Linked DNA regions of Luteibacter rhizovicinus DSM 16549. The protein of the gene in region 1 binds, or shares a complex with, the protein of each later gene. Links are inferred from orthologs where the notes say so. Each region holds a gene or a part of one and is shown on either strand. Other genes may lie near its edges.

Evidence for each region.
Region 2: the proteins of trxB (region 1) and trxA are in contact, whole or in part, in a crystal structure (PDB 1F6M), measured with the Escherichia coli proteins. The link is inferred for Luteibacter rhizovicinus DSM 16549 from one-to-one orthologs.

Annotation. Positions count from the first base shown.
Region 1 is NZ_CP017480.1:4,415,941-4,427,614, forward strand. The notes cover bases 5,878-8,840. They hold trxB (thioredoxin-disulfide reductase), read left to right. Parts: upstream 5,878-6,859; coding sequence 6,860-7,822; downstream 7,823-8,840. Other genes in these bases: BJI69_RS20240 (alanine dehydrogenase), read right to left, coding at 5,878-6,653; BJI69_RS20250 (GNAT family N-acetyltransferase), read left to right, coding at 7,863-8,840. Outside these bases: BJI69_RS20205 (DUF2339 domain-containing protein), read right to left, coding at 1-4; BJI69_RS20210 (DUF805 domain-containing protein), read right to left, coding at 130-477; BJI69_RS20215 (hypothetical protein), read right to left, coding at 873-1,337; BJI69_RS20220 (STAS-like domain-containing protein), read right to left, coding at 1,345-1,683; outer membrane lipoprotein periplasmic chaperone LolA, read right to left, coding at 2,090-2,740; BJI69_RS20230 (hypothetical protein), read right to left, coding at 2,772-3,200; BJI69_RS20235 (DNA translocase FtsK), read right to left, coding at 3,208-5,556; more of BJI69_RS20240, read right to left, coding at 5,589-5,877; more of BJI69_RS20250, read left to right, coding at 8,841-8,999; aat (leucyl/phenylalanyl-tRNA--protein transferase), read left to right, coding at 8,996-9,706; BJI69_RS20260 (MFS transporter), read right to left, coding at 9,856-11,280; BJI69_RS20265 (pseudouridine synthase), read right to left, coding at 11,299-11,674.
Region 2 is NZ_CP017480.1:1,153,713-1,165,136, forward strand. Bases 1-2,713 are described here. They hold trxA (thioredoxin TrxA), read left to right. Parts: upstream 1-1,050; coding sequence 1,051-1,377; downstream 1,378-2,713. Other genes in these bases: BJI69_RS05325 (DEAD/DEAH box helicase), read right to left, coding at 1-619; rho (transcription termination factor Rho), read left to right, coding at 1,537-2,713. In the rest of the region: more of rho, read left to right, coding at 2,714-3,447; BJI69_RS05340 (glutamate--cysteine ligase), read left to right, coding at 3,619-4,989; BJI69_RS05350 (OmpP1/FadL family transporter), read right to left, coding at 5,786-7,213; BJI69_RS05355 (YcgL domain-containing protein), read left to right, coding at 7,450-7,752; BJI69_RS05360 (ankyrin repeat domain-containing protein), read left to right, coding at 7,843-11,268; BJI69_RS05365 (monovalent cation:proton antiporter-2 (CPA2) family protein), read right to left, coding at 11,330-11,424. UniProt on the Escherichia coli protein: Participates in various redox reactions through the reversible oxidation of its active center dithiol to a disulfide and catalyzes dithiol-disulfide exchange reactions.

The DNA.
Region 1 (11,674 bases):
TCATGCCTTCCCCACTCCCCACCATCCTGTGTGCGGCGAGTCTGGCATGAAATTGCGAACCGGGAGGAGCCGGCACGGCCGACCCCTCCCCTCAGCCTCCCGGGCCTGCGAATGAGGCCCGCGGACTTTTCAGGCGAACTGTTCGGTCAGCTTCGGATCGCCGCCGAAGCGGTTCGGACCGCGCGTGCCTTCCGTGCAGGCGAAGATCAGGTTCACGATCGGCACGAGAATCCACCAACCGCTGTGATCCGTGTCATGCATGCGGCGGATGCCGACGGCGACGCTCGGGAGAAGCACGGCGAGCTGATACACATTGCTCAGCATCTGGCCGCGCCCGGGACCTGATATCACGACACCGAGGATCATCAGACCGACCGCGATAAGCGTGTTGAACAGGACGAACATCCAGTATTCCTTGCGACGCGCACGGCCGTCGAATACCACGTACTTCTTGAGCACTTCCACGTACCAATTCATGCCTCTTCCTTTCTCGTCGTTTCATCCATTGATCGAACGCGAGGCGAACACAGCCGCGTCGCGCGCACGGGCACGACGGGTCATTCCGAGAGTGAAGTGTTTTCCCCTGGGACGCCCCTGTCGTCACCGGGGCGTACTTTCCCGCGCGCCCCACCACCCCGTCAACCTCCAAGACCACCACACCCGTGCAGGATCGGCAATTGTGGGAGCCGATTCATCGGCGATCCCGCGGCAGCGGGCCAGGTTACGGCAAGCACCCTATCGCCGATAAATCGGCTCCCACATGAAGCATCGCCGAAGAATCGGGCGCTCACATCACCGAAAATGGGCACGCAGCCTCCGCCGCGCATATGTCCTCAGGCTGCGGCTTCGTCCGCAGGCTGCCTGAAGGAGCGCTAGCGGAGCTTTGGCGTAAGGCTAAGGTCGATCAATGACCTGCGTAGGTCGCTTGCCAATACTTTGATTCGCTCGACGGTGCCTGCATCGCGAACTCGTCCAACCGTAGCGTAGGTCGCGCCGGTGCTCAGGGTGTACAGCCCGTCGATTCGAGCCCGAACGACCTCAGGCAAAACGATGGGTATCGCATGGGCAAACAGCACGTCGAGTCTAAGGTCAAGCGCATCGAACAAGCTGGCAATGTCGGACTCTAGCTTCGGATCCTGGCCGTCAGCGCGCCAATAGCGTTTCACGGCAAGAGCGATCTGCTCAATGGTCGACCCCACCGCGTCCCTGGCAGCCGTGAGTGCAGCCTGTGCACTCGTTTCTCGGGAAGTTCGTTTCGCAACGAGATAACTGACCAGCGTACTCACACCCACGGAAATAAGTGCGCTCGTGCCTTGATCGATATATCCGTCAGTCATCGGCTAGTTACTCCCGCCCGGCAGTTACCAACGCTTCGTCGATGACCGACTGGGCAACCCGGCGATATCTCTGAGCGGCACGGGATTCTGCGATCAGGCGGAGGTGCTTTGCCAGAAATTCCTTGGTGTAGCCGTGGGCGCGAACGAGGCCTCCGAAAGCTTCTTCCAGGAACGAAGATCCGTAGCCTTCGGCATCGTCGAAGACCACATCGACAACATCCTCTTTTTCAAGTGCGGGGACCAGCCATTCCTCACGAAACCGTTCGCCGCTGAACTCGCCATCCGCTAGATGGCGGCCACTGGGGACGTCGGAAAAGTCTTGGGCAATTCGGATGATTTTAGTCATTGCGAGTTCTCTGCGAGCCAACCATGGCAGCACTTAAGGCTACAACGGCACGGCATCTTCGTCCCGACCGGCACCCCCAAGACCGTCGTAGGCGTGTCATGGCGCGGTACGTCGGGAATTAGCCTGCGAGATGCCCAAGCACCCTAGTCGGGATCATCTGAATTTATTCTCAGCAGCTCCCGCGATTGCCGCGAGTTGTGTAGGAGCCGATTCATCGGCGAACCCGCGGCATTGGGCCAGGTTACGGCAAGCACCCTATCGCCGATAAATCGGCTCCCACATAGAGCATCGCCGATGAATCGGCTCCTACCGTGCTGGCGTGAGTCCAGCGATGCCGCGGTGGGCCGAAGGCCCATGAGACATGAGCCGGCGCAGCCGGCTATCCGGTTCACAACCGGCTATCCGCTTACTTGACCGGCTGGGTCTGCAACACCGGCGCATCGCCGATGACATCGGTGCCCTGCGGCGGCACGAAGTCGAACGTGCCGGCGTCGACCGGGCCATTCTTCACCCAGCCGGCGAACTGGATCTTCGTCGTATTGCCGAGCTGGTCCTTGAAGACCATCTGCGCCAAGCCGCCGGCGTCGAAGCCGAGGTCGGCGAAGTCGAACTGCGGATCCTTGCCGGTGGACTGCAGACGCAGCCAGACCAGGCCGTCGTGTTCGCCCTTCTCGGTGACCTTGAAGTCCTTGTCCATCTGCGACAGGTCGGTCAGGACGGTCAAAGGACTCTGTGCCTCTTCGCTGCTCTGCTTGCGCACCGTGACCTGCTCGAGGTCCGGGTCGTACAGCCATACGCGGCTGCCGTCGGCGACGATGGTCTGCTTGTACGGGGCCAGCGTTTCCCAGCGGAACTGACGCGGTGCCTCCAGCGCCATGGTGCCCGTGGTGGTCTTGCCGGCGTCGCCGTTCGCGTTGATCAACGTCTGGCTGAACCGCCCCGTCACCGAGTGCAGGCCCTTGGAAAAGGCATCCAGCCGTTCGCGGGCCGGACCGGCGGCGGCGAAGATCGGCAGGCTGAGGAGGGACAGGGTCGCGGCAAGCAGGAAGCGTTTCATGGGGCGAATTCCATTAGGGTCGGCGCGATTGTCAGCGATCGGTTTCGAACAGCGACTTAAGCATGTCGATGGCTTCGGTCGGGCTGATCTCGCCCGCTTCCATTTTCTCGCTGATATCGGCGATGGCCTTGCCGTCACGATGCCAGAACGGCGCGGCGCGCGTGGCGTGGTGGACCGGCCGGGCTTCCTGGCCGAGCACGACGATCTCGGCGATGGCTTCCTGTTCGGCGAAGATCACTTCGAGCGCATCGTCGACGCCGGCGGTATGGCCCGTGGGGTAATCGCGGGTGACGAAGCAGGCGCGACCGTCGTCGGCGCGCAGCTCCAGTCCCGGAATGGAGGGGTTGAGCTCGAAAATGCTCTCGACCTCGTCCAGAACCTCGGACGTGGGTGCGAGGTCACCGGTAACGAGCAAGCCCCAGGGGCGCTGGCGTAGCGCGCCCGGCTTCATGTCGTTCATGGGGGAATCAGTCCTTCGGGGGCGGCGGCGCGAGCACTTCGCGGTTGCCGTTGTGCTGCGGCGCGCTGACGATACCGTCCTGCTCCATCTGTTCGACGAGGCGGGCGGCGCGGTTGTAGCCGATGCGCAGGTGACGCTGCACGCCGGAGATGGACGCGCGACGCGTCTCGGTGACCACACGCACGGCGCGGTCGTAGAGCGCGTTGTCGCTGTCGCTATCGCCTTCGGCATCCTGCGGCAGGCCGGAGTCGTTGATGATCTTGCCGTCCGAGGTGGACTGGATTTCTTCGAGCACGCCGGTGATGTAGTTCGGCGCACCCTGCGCACGCAGCCACTCGACCACGTTATGCACTTCGTGATCGTCGACGAAGGCACCGTGCACGCGCTCGGGCGTGGCCGTACCCGGGGGCAGGTAAAGCATGTCGCCGTGACCGAGCAGCGCTTCCGCGCCGGACTGATCGAGGATGGTGCGCGAGTCGATCTTCGACGACACCTGGAACGCGATGCGCGTCGGGATGTTCGCCTTGATCAGGCCGGTGATCACATCCACCGACGGACGCTGCGTGGCGAGGATCAGGTGCACGCCCGCGGCGCGCGCCTTCTGCGCCAGACGTGCGATGAGTTCTTCGACCTTCTTGCCGACGATCATCATCATGTCGGCGAATTCGTCGATGATGATGACGATGTGCGGCAGCGGCTCGAGCGGCTCGGCGACCATGCCCGGCATGTCCGGGTTGGCGCGGAACAGCGGATCGAGCAAGGGCTGGCCGCTGCTCTCGGCGTCCTTCACCTTCTTGTTGAAGCCACCGAGGTTACGCACGCCGACCGCGGCCATGAGCTTGTAACGACGCTCCATCTCGGCCACGCACCAGCGCAGGGCGTTGGCGGCTTCCTTCATGTCGGTGACGACCGGCGCCAGCAGATGCGGAATGCCCTCGTAGACCGAGAGTTCCAGCATCTTCGGGTCGATCATGATCATGCGCACGTCTTTCGGGCTGGCCTTGTACAGCAGGCTCAGCACCATGGCGTTCACCGCCACGGACTTACCCGAACCGGTGGTACCGGCGACGAGCAGATGCGGCATCTTGGCCAGGTCGGTGACGACGGCCTTGCCACCGATGTCCTTGCCCAGCGCCAGCGCCAGCGGCGACTTCATCTGATCGTACTTCTCCGACCGCAGGATCTCGGAGAGGTAGACGATCTGCTTCTTCGTGTTGGGGATTTCCAGGCCGATGACGTTCTTGCCGGGAATCACGTCGACCACGCGCACGCTGACCACGGAAAGGCCGCGCGCAATGTCCTTGTCGAGGCTGGACACCTGGCTGCCGCGAACACCGGCGGCGGGTTCCAGTTCGAAACGGGTAATCACCGGACCCGGATAGACGCCCATGACGCGGGCCTCGATGCGGAAATCCTTGAGCTTGAGCTCCACCTGGCGCGAGAGGACTTCGAGGGTTTCCTCGGAGTAGCCCGGGCCTTGCGGCGGTGCTTCGTCGAGCAGCGACAGCGGCGGGACTTCGCCGTTCATCGATGCGCCGGTAAACAGGGGAATCTGGTTTTCGCGGGACGCGCGATCGCTCTTGACCACCATCGGGACCGGGGTCTCGATACGCACGGGCTCGCGTTTGGCCTGTTTGATCGCCTCGGCCTTCTTGACCACCTCACGCTCGGCGCGTGCGTTGCGTGCGGCCATGACTTCCGGTGCACGACGCATCTTCCCGCCGAACCAGCCGCCCAGGCGCACGACGCCCTGCCCCGTCAGATCCATGAGCTTGAACCAGGACAGACCGGTAGCAAGGGTGACGGCGATGAGGAAGACGGCGAGCAGGAGCAGCGGTGCGCCCTTGTCACCAAGCGCACTGTGCAGGCCGTGGCCCACCCACTTGCCGACGATGCCGCCCGGGCCTTCCGGCAACACGGGCGAATCGACGTTCAGATACACCAGCGCGGGGCCGGTGATGAAGAAAAACACGAACCCGATGAGACGCAGGGAGGGCTCCCACGGCGCGACGAGACGTTCGCCGCGCGCGCGGAGCACCTGCACGCCCAGTGCAAGCAGGAGCAGCGGAAAGCAGTAAGAAACCAGGCCGAAGATGTACCTGAGCAGGTTGGCGATATTCGCCCCGATCGAGCCACCGAAGTTGGTGGCCCGATCGGCGATGCCCATGTGGCCCCAGCTCGGGTCCTGATCGTTGTAGCTGAGCAGGCAGACGAGCAGGTACAGGGCAAGCGGCAACAGCAGCAACGCCCCGGCTTCACGCAGGCGGCGCTTGAGCTCGTCGCTCAAGCCCTCCCGCTGCTGGGCCTTGACCTGGCTCCGTGCCTGTTTCTTTACGACTTTCGCGCTGCGCGCCACTTAGCAGAGGACCTCGGATCGGGTTTTCGGCATCATGCCATGCCCTGAAGGGCCGGGTGCACGACCTTGCCACCCTCGATGTTGATACCGCCGGCCAGCGCCGCGTGGTCGCGCCACTCGTTACCGGCAGCCAGGCGCTGCACGTACGGCAGGATGGCGGCCGAAATGGCGGTGGACGAGGTCTGCGGGACCGCGCCCGGCATGTTGGTCACGCAGAAGTGCGTCACGCCGTGGACGTCGTAGGTCGGCGCCTTCCAGGTGGTCGGCTTCGAGGTTTCGAAGCAGCCGCCCTGGTCGATCGAGATGTCGACGAGCACCGAGCCCTTCTCCATCGTCTTGACCATGGCTTCGGTGACGACGCGCGGGGCCTTGGCGGACGGGATCAGCACGGCACCGACGACGATGTCGGCGTTGCGGACTTCTTCGGCGACCGACGACTCATAGGCGTACAGCGCGGTGACGTTCGGGCCCATGGCCATCATCTCGGCGAGGCGGTCCTGGCGCTTGTCGAAGACGACGACGTTGGCACCGGCCGAGGCGGCCAGGGCAGCGGCGTTACCACCGGCAGCGCCGGCGCCGAGGACGACGACCTTGCCACGCGGGGTGGAGGCCATGCCGCCGAGCAGCTTGCCCTTGCCACCGTTGGGCTGGTGCAGGAGGGTCGTGCCGATCTGGGTGGCGATGCGGCCGGCGATGACGGACATCGGCAGCAGCAGCGGCAGGACGCCGTTCTCATCCACGGATTCGAAGGCGATACCGGTCAGGCCGATGTCCAGCAGGCTCTTGGTCAGCGCCGGTTCGGCGGCCAGGTGCAGGTAGCAGAACAGCAGGTGGTGCTTCTTGAGCAGCTTGAGATCGCCCTCGATCGGTTCCTTGACCTTGACGATCAGCTCACCCTTTTCGTACAGGGCGGCGGCGTCGGGCACCACGTTGACACCCAGCAGCGAGTAGTCGGCGTCCGAGTAGCCGCTCTTGCTGCCGGCGCCGGACTGGATGAAGACCTCATGGCCACGGCGGACCAGATCGGCCGCAGCGGCCGGGATGAGGGCCACGCGGCCTTCGAGGGTCTTGGTTTCGGAGGGGATACCAATGCGCATCTTTTGGAGGATCCTGAATGAGATAAAAGCCGCCCCGTGGGGACAAGGCGAGAGCCGTCATTGCATTGAGTCTTGAATCGCACCCCGGTCTTCCCCATTCTTCCGGGTCGACACACCTCGCAAACCCTCGACACGGCTTTAGCATCCTGCCGCAAGGGGCTAGCGGTACGACCGAAACACGCCGCAGTAAACCTCAAGGATTATACATGAGCACCCCCAAGCACAGCCGCCTGCTGATCCTCGGCTCCGGTCCTGCCGGATACACGGCCGCCGTCTACGCGGCGCGCGCCAATCTCAAGCCGACCATGATCACCGGCCTGGCGCAGGGCGGCCAGCTGATGACCACCACCGAGGTGGACAACTGGCCGGGTGACGAAAAGGGTGTTCAGGGTCCGGAACTGATGCGGCGCATGGCCGAGCACGCCGAGCGCTTCGAAACCGAGATGGTGTTCGACCATATCCACAGCGTGGACCTGGGCAACCGCCCGTTCCGCCTGAAGGGTGACAGCGGCGAATACACCGCCGACGCCCTGATCATCACCACCGGCGCGACCGCCAAGTACCTGGGCATCGCCTCGGAAGAGAAGTTCAAGGGTCGCGGCGTCTCCGCCTGCGCCACCTGCGACGGCTTCTTCTTCCGCGAGCAGGACGTGGTCGTGGTCGGCGGCGGCAACACCGCCGTGGAAGAGGCGCTGTACCTGGCCAATATCGCCCGCAAGGTCTACCTGGTCCACCGCCGCGACAAATTCCGCGCGGAAAAGATCATGCAGGACAAGGTCTTCGAAAAGGTCGCTGCCGGCAAGATCGAGCTGCTCTGGAACCACCAGGTCGACGAAGTGCTGGGCGACGACTCCGGCGTGACCGGCGTCCGCGTCAAGGACGTCAACACCGGCGTGAAGCGCGACCTCGATGCCCAGGGCTTCTTCGTGGCGATCGGCCACACCCCGGCCACCGGCATCTTCGAAGGCCAGCTCGAGATGAAGGACGGCTACATCCAGATCCAGTCCGGCCTGCACGGCGGCGCCACGGCCACCTCGGTGCCGGGCGTGTTCGCCGCGGGTGACGTGGCCGACCACGTCTACCGCCAGGCGGTCACCTCGGCGGGCTTCGGCTGCATGGCGGCGCTCGACGCCGAGCGCTGGCTGGACCAGCAGCACATGCTGACCTGACCGGAACCGGCCCCGCGCCTTGCGCGCGGGGCAACCGCCGATGACCGGCATTCGTTTTCTCGACAGCCTTGGCGGCATTCCGGCCGCCGACTGGGACGCGCTTGTGCCCGACGGCAACCCCTTCGTCTCGCACGCGTTCCTCAGCGGCATGGAAGCGAAGGGCTGCCTGCGCGAAGACTACGGCTGGAAGCCGTACCACCTGGGCATCTTCGACAGCCACGATCGGCTGGTCGCTGCCTCGCCCACCTACCTCAAGGGCAACTCGCACGGCGAGTTCGTCTTCGACTGGAGCTGGGCCTCGGCCTGGGAACGCGCCGGCGGGGATTACTACCCGAAGATGCTGGTCGCCTCGCCCTACTCGCCCGTACCCGGCCCCCGGCTGCTGGTGCGTGACGGCCTCGAGGCGGACATCCTGCGCAACCGGCTCACCGCCGCACTCGTGGACGAAGCGGATCGCCTCGGCCTGTCCTCGATCCACGCCAACTTCCTCGCCGACGCCGACCTGGACGCCTTCGACGATCGCTGGCTGGTCCGCAGCGACTACCAGTTCCACTGGCACAACCAGGCCTACGCCGATTTCGACGGCTTCCTGGCTTCGCTCAAGGCGAAGAAGCGGAAGAACATCCGCCAGGAACGCGCCTATGCCGAGGCCTCCGGCCTGCGCCTGAGCATGCGCGGCGGCGACGAACTGTCCGACGACGAGTGGCGGCAGATCCATGCACTTTACGCACTCACCTTCGACCTCAAGGGCAACCACGCCGCCCTGACCTCGCGCTTCTTTCAGTACCTCGGCCGCACCCTCGGCCCGAAGGTGCAGGTGGCGATGGCGCGCGACGGCCAGGAGATCGTCGCGATGGCGCTGTTCCTGCGCGGCGGCGATGCGCTGTATGGACGCTACTGGGGCGCCAGCGTGGAAGTGTCCGGACTGCACTTCGAGCTCTGCTATTACCGTGGCATCGACTATGCGATCCGCGAAGGCATCGGCCGTTTCGAACCCGGCGCGCAGGGCGAGCACAAGCTGGCCCGCGGCTTCCTGCCGACCCTGACCCACTCGCGGCATTACATCGCCCACGAAGGTTTCCGTCAGGCCGTGGCCGGCGCGCTCGAACAGGAAGCGCTGCATCGCGAAACCTACCGCGACGAACTGCTCGCCCATTCGCCGTACGCGGACCGATGATCCGCCTGCCGCAACTGAATCCGCTGCGCCCCGGCCTGTTTCCCGATCCGGAGGACGCTCTTGTCGAACCCAACGGCCTGCTTGCCTGGGGTGGCGACCTCTCTGCCGAGCGACTGATCGCGGCCTATGCACAGGGCGTATTCCCCTGGTTCAACGAAGACGAGCCGATTCTCTGGTGGTCGCCGGATCCGCGCTGCGTGTTTCGCACCGATGCGGTCCACATCAGTCGCAGCCTGCGCAAGCAGCTGTCGAAGTCCAACTGGCGCCTCACGGCGGATACCTCGTTCACCCGCGTCATGCGCGCCTGCGCGGCACCGCGTAGCGGCGCGGTCGGCACGTGGATCGGCGACGACATGATCGCTGCGTACGAAGAGCTGCATCGGCAAGGCCATGCGCACAGCGTCGAAGTGTGGGATCGCGGTTCGCTCGTCGGTGGCATATACGGCGTCGCCGTCGGTCGGCTGTTCTGCGGCGAGTCGATGTTCTCGGCCCGCACCGGCGGCTCGAAGGTCGCGCTTGCCGGCATGTGCCAGTTCCTGCATCGCTGGGGCTTTCCCTTCCTCGACGCCCAGGTGACCAACGATCACCTGTTGTCGATGGGCGCCGTGGAGATCCCACGTCGACAGTTCGTCGCGCAGGCGAAGCGCCTGGGAGCCATGCCCGGCCTGGTCGGCTCGTGGATGCAACACCCCATCACCCTGCCCTGACCCCTTGGTTGATTGGGGCCTGCCTTGTGGGGCCTGCCTTGCGGGGCCTGCCCTGTGTGGGAGCCGCTTCAGCGGCGATGCTTTTCTGCAGGGAAGAGCATCGCCGCTAAAGCGGCTCCCACATGGAGCAGCACAGCGGCGCTGCCATGCTACCGGGCGCGGTGACCGCTCATTTCCGCGCCAGCATTCTTCGGCAGCAACAAACACACCGGCGCCGCGATCAACGAGACAAACGTCACCACCAGGAAGGCCACGCTGAAATCAGGCAACTGCGCATGGGCATGCCCGTTCCACGTCACCGACACATGCAGGGCCGCGGCGGCGACGCAGATGCCCAGCGACAGCATCAGCTGCTGGAACGTCGTGTAGAAACTGGTCGCACTGGAGAAGCGCTCGCTCGGCACGTCCGCGTAAGCCACCGTGTTATACGCACTGAACTGCAGCGACTGGAAGAAACCGCTCAGCAGCAGGACGGTGTAGATCGTCCACAGCGGCCAGTCCGGGCGAAAGGCCGCGCACAGGGCGACGCAGACCATCGACAGCACGCCGTTCCAGACGAGGGTGGCGCGAAAGCCCCACATCCGCAGCACCGGTGCGGCGGTGGCCTTCATCAGCATCGCGCCGAGCGCCGACACGAAGGTCACCACGCCACTGTGCGCCGCGGAAAAACCGAAGCCCAGCTGCATCATCAGTGGCAACAGGAAGGGCACCGACCCCGCGGTGATGCGCGTCAGTGAACCGGCGATCACCGAAAGACGAAACGTGGGAAAACGCATCAACGACAGGTCGAGGATGGGATTCGCTACGCGCTTCGAATGCCATACGTACACGGCGCCGACGATGAGGCCGCCCACGATCAGCCCGACGGAACCCAGACCCGAGGTATCACCGCGACTGGCCAGCTCCAGTCCGAACACCAGGCATGACAGCGAGATGCCCGAGAGCACGAAGCCCACCCGGTCGAAGCGCTGCCGCTCCGCAATGCGCACGTCGGGCACGTACTTCGTGGCCAGCCACATGCCGGCAATGCCGATCGGCACGTTGATATAGAAGATCCAGCGCCACGACACCCAGGTGACGATAAAGCCGCCCAGCGGCGGTCCGACGACCGGACCGATCAGCGCGGGCACGAGTAGCCACGACATGGCGCTGACCAGCTCGGACTTCGGCACCGATCGCAGCAGCACCAGGCGCCCGACGGGCACCATCATCGCTCCACCCATGCCTTGCAACAGGCGCGACAGCACCAGCAGTGGCAGATTGCCCGAGAGCCCACAGAGGATCGAGCCCAGGGTGAAGATCGCGATCGCCGCGCGGAAGACGTTGCGCGAGCCGTAGCGATCGGCAATGGCGCCGCTGGCGGGGATGAACACCGCAAGGCTGAGCATGTACGAGGTGAGCGCCACGCTCATGTGCAGCGGCGACACGTCGAACGATTCCGCCATCGAAGGCAACGCCGTGGCCAGGATGGTGCCGTCCAGCTGTTCCATGAACATCGCGCTCGCGATGATCAGGGCTACGGTGCGGAAGCCAGGGGCGGGAGTCATCCGGGAAGGGTTGGCGGGGGAGCGCATAGTCTGCGCCCGCAAGGATCAAAGGTCGAGTGAACGTAAACTTAGAAAGCGCCGCTCTTCGCCACTGAAGGGATCGATGAACGCGAGCTCGCGAGCGAGCAGCTGCATCGGCTCGCTGAAATCCGCCGTCTCCTCACGCAGCTCGGGATACATCGGATCGCCCAGGATGGGCGCGCCCAACCCTGCCATGTGCACGCGCAACTGGTGCTTGCGTCCGGTGACGGGCTCCAGTCGGTAGCGCCACGCGTGCTCGCCACGCTCGATCACGTCGACGTGGGTGGTGGCATTCGCGGGGCCTTGCACTTCGTGCGTGCGAAAGAACGGCTCGCCGCGCTCGATGCGGCTGCATCGGGAAAGCGGAAACGTCAGTCCGGGCAACGGTGGCGCCAGCGCT
Region 2 (11,424 bases), 3.3 Mb from region 1 along the record:
CGAGCACGCGATGGCTCAAGGTGGCCGAGAACAACAGCACCTGGCGCTTCTCGCGGGCCGGCAGGCGACGGAAGATGAAGCGCACGTCCTTGATGAAGCCGAGATCGAACATGCGGTCGGCTTCGTCGATGACCATGACCTCGACACTGCCGAAGCCGAAGACGTCCTGCTTGTAGTAATCGAGCAGGCGACCCGGCGTGGCGATGATGATGTCGCAGCCGTCGCGCAGCTGCTGGCGCTGCTTGTCGTAGTCGACGCCGCCGTAGATCAGGGCGCTGCGCAGGCCGGTGGCCTTGCCGATGACCTGGAAGTCCTTCTCGATCTGGATCGCCAGCTCTCGCGTCGGCGCGATGATCAGCGCGCGCGGATCGGCGTCCTTGCGATCCGGGGCCGCCGGGTTGTTGAGCAGGCGGTTCATCAGCGCCACGAGGAAGGCGAAGGTCTTGCCCGTACCCGTCTGCGCCTGCCCGGCCACGTCGCGGCCAAGCAGGGCGACCGGGAGGGTCAGCGCCTGAATCGGAGTGGTGCGGGTGATGCCGGCGGCGGCAAGGCCCTGGTGGAGCAGCGGATGGAGGTCGAGATTTTCGTAGAAGACGTCGGTGAGAACAGTTTGGGACATGGTGGGTGGGTGACCTGGGAGTCTCGCGCCGCAAATGCGCGGCAGCGGCCCGGCGGCAAGGGAAGAGCCGCGGGACGGTGGGTGATCCGGCCGGCGTCACGGGAGAGTCGGGGGCGGCCGGTGCCATGCCGGCGGCCGTACGACGCGCCCGGCGCACGATGGCCGGAGGCGGCGGCGCGCGACCCGACGACTCCCGCTGGCATAGGTGAAAGGGCTCTGCAGCGAGCCTGTTCACCTATGTCAACGGAAGCCATCCCGTCGGCGCCCTTGAATCGCTTGTATCGCGCCCCTAGTTGCGTTGGAATGAGGGCCACCGGCTTCAATGGCCAAGACCTTCGGTTCCGGTTGGACCCGCGACATGGGGCTCCTTAGTGTAGCCGATGCTGGCGTCACGGTCGTCAACCCCCTTTCACCCCCATTTGGAGATCACGGTGAGCGACAAGATCACCCATACGAGCGACTCTGCGTTCCAGGCAGAAGTTCTCGATTCCGACACCCCCGTCCTGCTCGACTTCTGGGCGGAATGGTGCGGTCCCTGCAAATCCATCGCCCCGGTGCTCGATGAGCTCGCTGGCGAGTACGAAGGCAAGCTGAAGATCGTCAAGATCAACATCGACGAGAACCAGCAGACCCCGCGCCAGTTCGGCGTTCGCGGCATCCCCACCCTCATGATCTTCAAGGATGGCAAGGTCGCCGGCACGCAGATCGGCGCCGTGGGCAAGGGCCAGCTGGCCAAGTTCATCGAAGCCTCGATCTGATCGCTCTAGCTGTACGTTTCACTTAAGCCGCCGCGTGAGGCGCTTTACGCCGCGCCTCACGCGATGCTAGGCTTCAGGAGTTCGCCGGGACATGCCTTGTCCCCCATGCTGCGAACCCTCTCCCATTTTTTCTTCAACGGCGCCCCGTGAGGTTTGCCCGTGTCTGATATCGAAACCAAAAATCCTAGCGACGCCAAGGGCGCCGGCGATCCGCCTGCGACCGAGCCGCGTCCCCGTACTCGCCGAAAGGCACCCGCCGCTGAAGCACCTGCGGTAGCGACGAGCGCGCCTGCTCCGGCTCCCGCACCCGCCGCGGCTCGTCCGCCGGCTACCGTGCCGCCGCTGCCTCCGCTGCCCACCCCGGCACCGGTACCCAGCCCGTCGCCCGCGCCACAGGCGGAGCTTCAGCTCAATAACGCACCGCAGGGCAACGCCCAGCAGGGCAACGAGGCGCGTCCCGCGACGGCCGAAGCCCGCGACGGCAACGGTAACGGCCAGCCGCAGGGCGGCCAGAACCAGCCGATGGGCCGGGCTGAAAACCCGAACCAGCCGCAGAACCGCCATACCAATCCGAACAACCCCAACAACCCGAACAACCCGAATAACCCGAATAACGCCGAACGCGAAGGTCGCGGCCGGCGCCGGCGCAACGAGCGCAACCAGCAGCGCCAGGGTGGCGGTGGCGGCAATCCGGGCAACGGTGGTGGCGGTGGCGGTGGCGGTGGTAATAACTACCAGAGCCAGCGCAATAACAACGGCTATCCGGTCGACGACGACGAGAACGCCGACGCCGGCAGCAACGATCGCCTGATCAACCTGACCGAGCTCAAGCGCAAGAACGCCATCCAGCTGCTCGAGTTCGCCGAGTCGCTCGGTGTACGCGAGGGCGTGGCCCGCCAGCGCAAACAGGACGTGGTCTTCAACATCCTCAAGGCCCACGCCCGTTCCGGCGGTGGCATCTGGGCTGAAGGCGTGCTCGAGATCCTGCAGGACGGCTTCGGCTTCCTGCGCTCGGCCGATGAGTCCTACCTGGCCGGTCCGGACGACATCTACGTCTCGCCCAGCCAGATCCGTCGGTTCAACCTGCGCACCGGCGACTACATCACCGGTCGCGTCCGCCATCCGAAGGAAGGCGAGCGCTACTTTGCGATGCTCAAGGTCGACGACATCAACGGCGATCCGCCGGAGGCGTCGAAGAACAAGCTGCTGTTCGAGAACCTCACCCCGCTGTTCCCGCGCAAGTCGTTCAAGCTCGAGCGCGGCAATGGTTCGACCGAGGACATCACCGGTCGCATCCTCGACCTCGTGGCGCCCATCGGTCGCGGCCAGCGCGGCCTCATCGTGTCGCAGCCGAAGTCCGGCAAGACGATGATGCTGCAGAACATCGCCCAGGCCATCCAGTACAACCATCCGGACGTCCATCTGATCATGCTGTTGATCGATGAGCGCCCCGAGGAAGTGACGGAAATCGCTCGCACCGTTCGTGGTGAAGTCATCAGCTCGACCTTCGACGAGCCCGCCGTGCGCCACGTGCAGGTCGCCGAGATGGTGATCGAGCGTGCCAAACGCCTGGTCGAGCACAAGAAGGACGTCGTGATCCTGCTCGACTCGATCACCCGCCTGGCCCGCGCCTACAACACCGTCGTACCGAGCTCCGGCAAGGTCCTCACCGGTGGTGTCGACGCCAACGCCCTGCAGCGCCCCAAGCGCTTCTTCGGCGCGGCACGTAACGTCGAGGAAGGCGGCAGCCTGACGATCATCGCCACGGCGCTGACCGACACCGGCTCGAAGATGGACGAAGTGATTTACGAGGAGTTCAAGGGCACCGGCAACATGGAAGTGCACCTGTCCCGTCGCATCTCCGAGAAGCGCGTCTACCCGGCCATCGACATCAACCGCTCGGGCACCCGTCGCGAAGACCTGCTCATCGAGCCGGACCTGCTCGCCAAGATCTGGATCCTGCGCAAGCTGCTCCACCCGATGGACGAGCTCAGCGCGATGGAGTTCATGCTCGACAAGATGAAGAACACCAAGTCCAACGACGAGTTCTTCAATTCGATGAAGCGCTGACCGCGCCTCGTGGAATCCAGCGAAAGGCCGCCTCCGGGCGGCCTTTTCGTTTTTCGCGCCCTCGCGCCGCATTTGCTACCCTGCGCCGCCGGGCATAACACCTTTTCCCGGCAGGCATACGCCCCCATGTGTGCCGCATCCGGCCCTGCCGCTCTCGTTCAAGGAAAGTCCGTGTCCATACCCAGCGCCGCCAAGAGCACGCCCATCGGCGACCGTAACGATCTGGTCGCCTATCTCGCCGCGGGCGAGAAGCCGCGTGAGGCCTGGCGCATCGGGACCGAACACGAGAAGTTCGGCTTCTACACGGACGACCTCACCCCGCCCCCCTTCGACGGCGATCGGCCGGGCATCCGCCAGCTTCTCGAGACCCTCGCCACGCGCTTCGGCTGGGACGTCGCCCGCGAAGGCGAGACGCCGGTCGCGCTGACCAAGGGCATGGCCAACATCACCCTGGAGCCAGCCGGCCAGCTGGAGCTCTCCGGCGCGCCGCTGCATTCGATCCATGAGACGTGCGACGAGGTCACCGAGCACCTCCGTGAGGTCCGTTCCGTGGCCGAGGAACTCGGCATCGGCTTCTTCGGCATGGGCTTTCAGCCGAAGTGGCGTCGTGACCAGATGCCGTGGATGCCCAAGGGCCGCTACAAGATCATGCGCGAGTACATGCCCAAGGTCGGTTCGCTCGGCCTGGACATGATGACCCGCACCTGCACCGTCCAGGTCAACCTCGATTTCGCCACGGAAGCGGACATGGTGAAGAAGTTCCGCGTGGGTCTGGCGCTGCAGCCGATCGCGACGGCACTGTTCGCCAACTCGCCGTTCACCGAAGGCAAGCCGAACGGCTACAAGTCCTTCCGCTCGCATGTGTGGACCGACACCGACGCCGACCGCACCGGCATGCTCGATTTCGTCTTCGAAGACGGTTTCGGCTACGAGCGCTATGTCGACTACATCCTCGATGTGCCGATGTACTTCAGCTATCGCGACGGCAAGTACGTCGACCTCTCCGGCCAGGATTTCAAGAAGTTCATGCGTGGCGAACTCCCCGCGCTGCCGGGCGTGCAGGCAAACATGAAGGACTGGGCAGACCACCTGACCACCGCCTTCCCGGAAGTTCGCCTGAAGCAATACCTGGAAATGCGTGGGGCCGACACCAGCACCTGGAACTCGCTGTGCGCATTGCCTGCATTCTGGGTCGGCCTGCTGTATGACGATGTGGCGCTCGATGCCGCGTGGGATCTCGTGAAGGACTTCACCCGGGCCGAGCGCCATGCGCTGCGCGATGGCGTGCCCAAGGATGCTCTGGCACTGCGCTTCCGCGATCACACCGTGCGCGAACTCGCGCTCGAGGCGGTGAAGATCGCTTCGCATGGTTTGAAGCGTCGTAACGTGCAGGGCCACCGCGGTACCGACGAGTCGATCTACCTCGAGCCGCTGGAAGAGATGGCGCTGTCGGGCAAGACCCAGGCCGATACCAAGCTGGAACTGTTCCACGGCCGCTGGAACGGCAGCGTGGATCCGATCTTCAGCGAATACGCGTACTGAGGCCGCACGCATGCAGATGAGCGAAACGAAACTCGGCCGCCTCGACGACCTGCTGGCCTCGACCAACCGCTACTCCCTGGAAGCCCTCGACGGCCTGTTCTCGGCGGCTCTGGTCGGACCGATCGATGTGGATGTCGATGACTGCGTTGCCGTGCTGGAACTCGGCGGGGCGACGCCATGGTCGTCGGAAGCCGAAGCGAGCGAAGCCGACGGCCTGATGCGGGAATTCTGGCAGGTCATTGCCGCCCGCGTGGCCGCCGATCCGAAGGTACTTGGCGAAGAATCCCTGCCCTTTATCGACTCGCCGGAGGAATTCGACGAGATCGATGACATCAGCACGTACACCGGTGATTTCCCGATCGCCAGCGACTGGGCTATCGGCTTTCGCTTTGCTCTCAACGAGTGGGGCGAGGCCTGGGACGAATGGATGGATGAGAGCCTTTATCCGTTCATGGGCATGCTGATGACGCTGTCGGCAGATCAGACCGAAGCGACACCGGATATGCCGGCGCTGCCGTTGCCCTCGTTCGAGGAGCGGATGGGCTTGCTCAACGAGATTCCGTTCCAGCTGGCGAAGCTGTACCGGCGCCGCCATCCCGACCATGGAAAGACGTTGCGTCGCGACCCTTCGAAGGTCGGGCGGAACGATCCGTGTTCGTGTGGGAGTGGGAAGAAATACAAGAAGTGTTGCGGGAGTGGGGAAGCGTAAGAGCTCGCCACTGAAGCGGCTCCCACAAAAAAAACCTCCCCGTTGCCGGGGAGGTTTTTTTGGTTTCAGGCCTTACTGATCAGACGATCAAAATGCGTACTTGGCCGACACGCTGAGCAGGTTACCCTTGTCGTCGCTCTCGCCCATGATGCGATCGAGCGTCGAGCTCTCGCCACCGGCGATGTGCGCCTTGTTGACGAAGATGTGGGCGTAACCGGCGTTGATCTCGAGACGGTCGGTAGCCTTGTAGCCCAGACCGAACGCGACCCACTTGCGGGTGGAGTCCGGCACGCGGACGTCACGGTTCTGGTCTTCGGTCGGCGTCGTGTCGACGGCGACACCGGTACGCAGCGTGAGCTTGTCCGTCATGTAGTACTCGCCACCCACGGACACGAACCAGCTGTTGTGCCAGCCGAAGTGCTCGGTGTTCTGCGGCTGGTTCGGGTTTTCAAAGTTGACGGTGAGGTCCTGGAAGGAATCCCACTTGGTCCACGATGCGTCGATACCCCAACCGAACTTCGATGCCTGGTGCCAGTAGCTGGCGGTCGCGACAGCCGGCGTGGTGAAGCCTGCCGAGCCGTTGGTGTGGGTGAACGGCGGCTGGCCGCTGCCGAGCAGGGCGCCCACCGTCGGGTTCGACAGGACGGCGGTCACGTTCGACGGCATGGTGAAGTTACCGGTGCCTTCGAGCGTGTGCTTGATCTTGCTGCGGTAGTTCAGCGCGAGGCGATCGGTATCCGTCAGGCGCCACAGGCCACCGAGCTGCCAGCCGTAGCCCCAGTCGTCACCCTTGATGCGGGCGATACCGTCGCTGCCCGGCGGGACAACGGTGGCGTACTGCTGCGCCAGGCCGCGGGCAACGAGCGGCGAGATCTGACCGGCAGCGGCGGCGCGCTGGATCAGGCCGAGGCCGACGGTGTTGTAGTTGATCGCGCTGGTCAGTTCGGCGCTGGTCTTCTGCGCGATGAAGCTGGCGCCGATGGCGAACGTATCGGTGACATCGAACGAAGCCGAAAGCGTGGCGTCGAACGACTTGAAGTCGGACTTGATGCCGTTGTAACGGCCCTTCCAGTCGGAGTCATAGTCGGTCTTGAAACCGAACGGGGCGGTCAGGCCAAGGCCGATGTGCAGGCGATCGTTCACCTGGGTGGCGAAGTACATCGCCGGGACCGGGATGGTCGTGCCGGCGTCGCCGCCGTTGCCACCGGAGATCGGGCGACCCTGGGCATCGGTCGCGGTGCCGTGGAACTTGGTGCTGAAATTGATGCCGGTGACATCGGCCTGGACGACATTGCCCTTGAGCAGGGACATGGCGGCCGGGTTGTTCACGATGACCGAGGCATCGTCACCTGCGGCGGCAGAACCGGCGAAGGCGCGACCGAGCGCGGCGGCGCTGTTTTCCTTGAGCTGGAAAGCACTGGCGTGCGCGGCCTGGGGAGCCACCAGCGCGCCGGCGATGGCCAGCGAAAGGGCGGCAATGGCCAGCGGACGGGTATTGAGGTTCAGCTTCGACATTCGGGGTGGCTCCTGCTTTTTGTTCTGCTCTGGGTCGACGTCACGTTCGCGGAAAACCTAAAATTTATCCGTTTTCATACGCGCGTTTAACAATCTGGGGTGGAACTCTGGACGACTTGACGAGAAATTTGCAAGTGCTAATGCAACAAAGCTGTAACGGCGGGGGTTTACAGCACTGCCTGGGGGGCCCCACTTTTGGTAGGGTGGTAAGCCGAATCGCAAGCGAGACTGCCGTCATGCACTGCTACGTCTACGCCAGCCTGCGCAAACCCGACACCTACGTCTGGATGACCCGCCGCGACGGGTTCGAGATGCTTCCCGAACCGCTCGTCCTCCTCCTGGGCGAGCTCCGCTTCGTCCTCGAAGTGGAGCTGACACCACAGCGGAAGCTGCCGCACGACGATTCCGACCGTATCCTCACCAATCTGGCCGGCTGCGGCTGGCACCTGCAGACCCCGTCCAACGAGACGCTCACCGTCTGCAACCAACCCAACTTCAACCGGCAGATCGATCCCGACCTGACGCTCGTCCGCGCTTGACCTCGCCGAATACGCGCAGGGGCGCGCCGTGTCGCGCGGGTTAACGCCGCGTTACCGCGCCACCCCTGTGGCGTCCGTATACTCCCGCGCATGGCCAATCCCAAACGTCGACGACCACCGCTGATCAAGGCACTGCCCTGGTTCCTCCCTGCCCTCGCCGCTGTCGCGTGCGCCGGGTTGACCGCTTCACCGCTCGCGCTGATACCGCTCCTGCTCGCCAACGCCCTGGCCATGGGCGCGGTGTGCCATGCGATCGGCTTCGACCCGGAGCAGAGCTACCTGCGCACGACGCTGCGTCGCGGTTCGGCACACGTGGTGATGTTCACGATTTACACCTTCGTCGTCTTCGTGCTGGTCGCGTGGCCGCTCCTGAAGCTCACCCAGGCACCCAGCCTCGGGGCCGCACTTCTGCTGGCCGCGACGCTCGTCGTCGCGCTGGCCGCCCTTTGGCGCGTGTGGCCGGCCTTCGGCCTGCTTTTCCTCTGGGACGACGCCTACCCGGAAGACAGCAACACGGGTTCGTGGATCTTCACCGCCGTGGCGCGATCCATCTCGTTCGGCCGTCACCTGTCGGCGGAAGAGCGCTTTTTCTCGCATTTCGTGCCGGCCGCCCTGGGCTTGCTGGTGCTGGCCTTCTGCGCGGTGGCCTTGTCGGGCCTCTACGGGGTGTTTCCGTCGGAGATGCGGATCGCTGCGCTGGCCATCTACGGCGTCGTGCTACTGCCGGTCTGCGGGATGGTGATCGCCAACCGCACGCTGCGCGCCCTGCTCTGCGATCGCCGCGGGCACATCCGCACGGCCCGTGCGGAGCCCCGTCGCGAACCCCTCGTCGACACGCCTGCCGCGCCTGCGCCGATCCCCGTCCTGTCCAGCGAAGAAAGCCAGCCGGGCGTGCGTGAGCGCGCCCTCCTCGCCGCCGCACGCGAAGGCGATATCGCCCGTGCCGTGGCGCTCGTGGAAGCCGGTGCCGATCCCGACACCGGTGCCGAACCGGGTGAGCGCGACCAGCGCCCCGTGCTCACCCTGGCGGCGCTCTCGCCCGACATGCGCCTGTTGCGTGCACTTATCGCCCGCGGCGCGCAGGTGAATCGCGCACAGAACGGTATCACCGCCCTGCTCGCCGCGACGCGTGACAGCTGGCATGGCCGGCCCGAGGCCGTTCTCACCTTGCTGACCAACGGCGCGGATGCCTCCGGCACGGACGCCGAGGGCAACACGCCGCTGCATGGCGCCGTGCTCGGCGCCGAGCCGACCGTGGCGGCCATGCTCCTCGATGCCGGTGCCGCCGTCGATGCAGCGAACGCTGCCGGCGACACGCCTCTCGCGATCGCCTGCCGGGGTGCCAACTGGGCGCTCGCTCGTTTCCTTCTGGAGCACGGCGCCAAGCCGGCTCCCGTCGGTGGCGAACCGGCCCTCGTCGCGGCAGCCGGTATCGCGGACGACGACGCCGAGGGCGTGAAAGTGCTGCTCCGGCACAAGGGACCCGTGAACGCCGTCAATGCGCAAGGCCGCACAGCGCTTATCGCTGCGGCTGCCGAAGGACACGAGCAGATCGCGCGTGCGCTGCTGCAAGCGAACGCCAATCCCAACCTCGCCGATCGCCACGGCACCACGGCACTGATGGAGGCCGCGCGCGCAGGTGCGCATGGCATCGTCCAGCTGCTGGCCGATGCCAACGCGGATGCCTCGCCGCGCGACGGTCACGGTCGCGACGCCCTCACGCTCGCCAGCCAGTCGCCGCGCGCGCAAGCCGCCACGGTACGTGCATTGCTCGCCCTGGGAGCCCAGCCGAAGGAACCTGGCGCCGACGGTCGCAGCGCGCTGGACCATGCTGCCGCCGCGGGCCGTTGGGACTTCGTCGCCCTGCTCGATCCCGAAACACCGCTGCCGACATCGCTGAGCGAATCCGTCGTTCCCGAAGCCGGTGCCGATTCGCCCATGCACCTCTACGACGCATTGCGCTTCGGCCACTGGGCCGTCGCCTCGACGTTCGCCGCCAAGGTGCGCGAATGGCCCACGGACGAACTCGCGGCGCTGTACGTCGATCTCGCCGGCGCGGGCTTCGAGTCCGCACGTGCGTGGCTGCTGGATCACGGACTGAGCGCCGAGGCGCGTCTTGCCATTCCGGCGGACGAAACCAGCGGGCTCGGCCGCCGGCTCTTCGACGCCTTGCTGCCGCAGCTTCCCCAGGCCGCCGACGCGCTGCTGCAACTGATGCGTAGCGGAGCCACGCCAGCGGGCGCAGGCCTGCTCGGCCAGGCCATCTGCCGGCTGGACGGCGCGGACGAGCGCCTGACGCTGGCCATGCTCGAGGCCGGCGCCGATCCGTTTGGCGCGGATAGCCGAGGTCGTACGCCGATGCACATGGCTGCCGCCACGGGCCGCGTGGCCTTGCTCGGCGCGCTGCTTGCCCGCGGCATGGACCCGAACGTGCGCGATGCGGGCGGCCGTACGCCGCTGCACGCCGCGCTGGAACAGGGCGGCGAGAGCCTGCCCCTGGTCCGTCTGCTCGTCGCGAACGGCGCCGATCCCGAGGCGGCCGACGTCAATGGTGAGACGCCGTACGGCCTGGGCATCGGCCACGGCGATGTGGAGCGCTGGCTCAGTTGGGCCGCCTGGCCGCTGCCGCGTCGTGCCCTGCGCGCCGACGATCTTCCTGCCGCCGCCGCCGCTGGCGACACGCAAGCCGTGGATCGCCTGCTCGAACTCGGCTTCGGGATCGACACACGCGATGCGCAAGGCGCCACCGCCCTGCTGCGCGCCGCCGGCGCCGGCCAGCGCGATGTCGCGGAGCATCTGCTCAACGCAGGGGCCGATCCCACCGTCACCGCGGCGTCTGGCATCACACCCCTCGCCGCCGCGGTCAACGCGCGCCGCGAAAGCGTCGTCGAGCTCCTGCTCGCGCGCGGTGTGGATGTCGACCAGCGACTGCCCGGCGACGCCACCGCACTCATGATCGCCGCGACACTGGGCTATCCCGAGATCGCTGACATGTTGCTGGCGCGGGGCGCCAACGCGAACGCCGAAGATGCGCACGGCCATACCGCCCTGCATGCCGCGGCCCAGTACTGCTTCGGCGGTAGCGACAGCCTTCGTGCGCGCCGCCTGCTCGACATCGTGATCGGCAAGGGCGCCGATGTGAACAAGGCCGACAAGGATGGCGCCACGCCGCTATTGCTTCTGCTCGGTGCGCACATGCGCCCAGGCAGCGCGGCCGACGCAACCCACCTCGGTGCGCTTGTCCCCGTGCTGCTGGACGCGGGCGCGAAACTCGAGCACGCCGATCACCGTGGTGTGAGCGCACTACATGCGAGCGCCATGCATGCCCTGCTTCCGCCGGCACGCGTGCTGCTGCACCGTGGCGCCAGCCGCCAGGCTGCCGATGCCTTTGGTCGCACCGCAGGCGATGTCGCGCGCCATCTCGGGTTCGTGGATATCGCGCATGAACTCGGCACGCGGGTCGGGGCGATTCCGAGCGTCCGGCAGACGCTTCGCCAGCCTGCCCAGCCGGACTGACCCGGCCGGTCTGAGCGGGGCGGACTAGACGGGGCTGAGCCACTGGGCTCCGCCCGCAAACTCAGTGGTCTTCCTCGCGCACCCGCTCCTCGACCGCATCGGCTTCGAACAACTGCTGCAGATCGTGGAGCGCGTCCTTCGAACTCTGTATGAGCG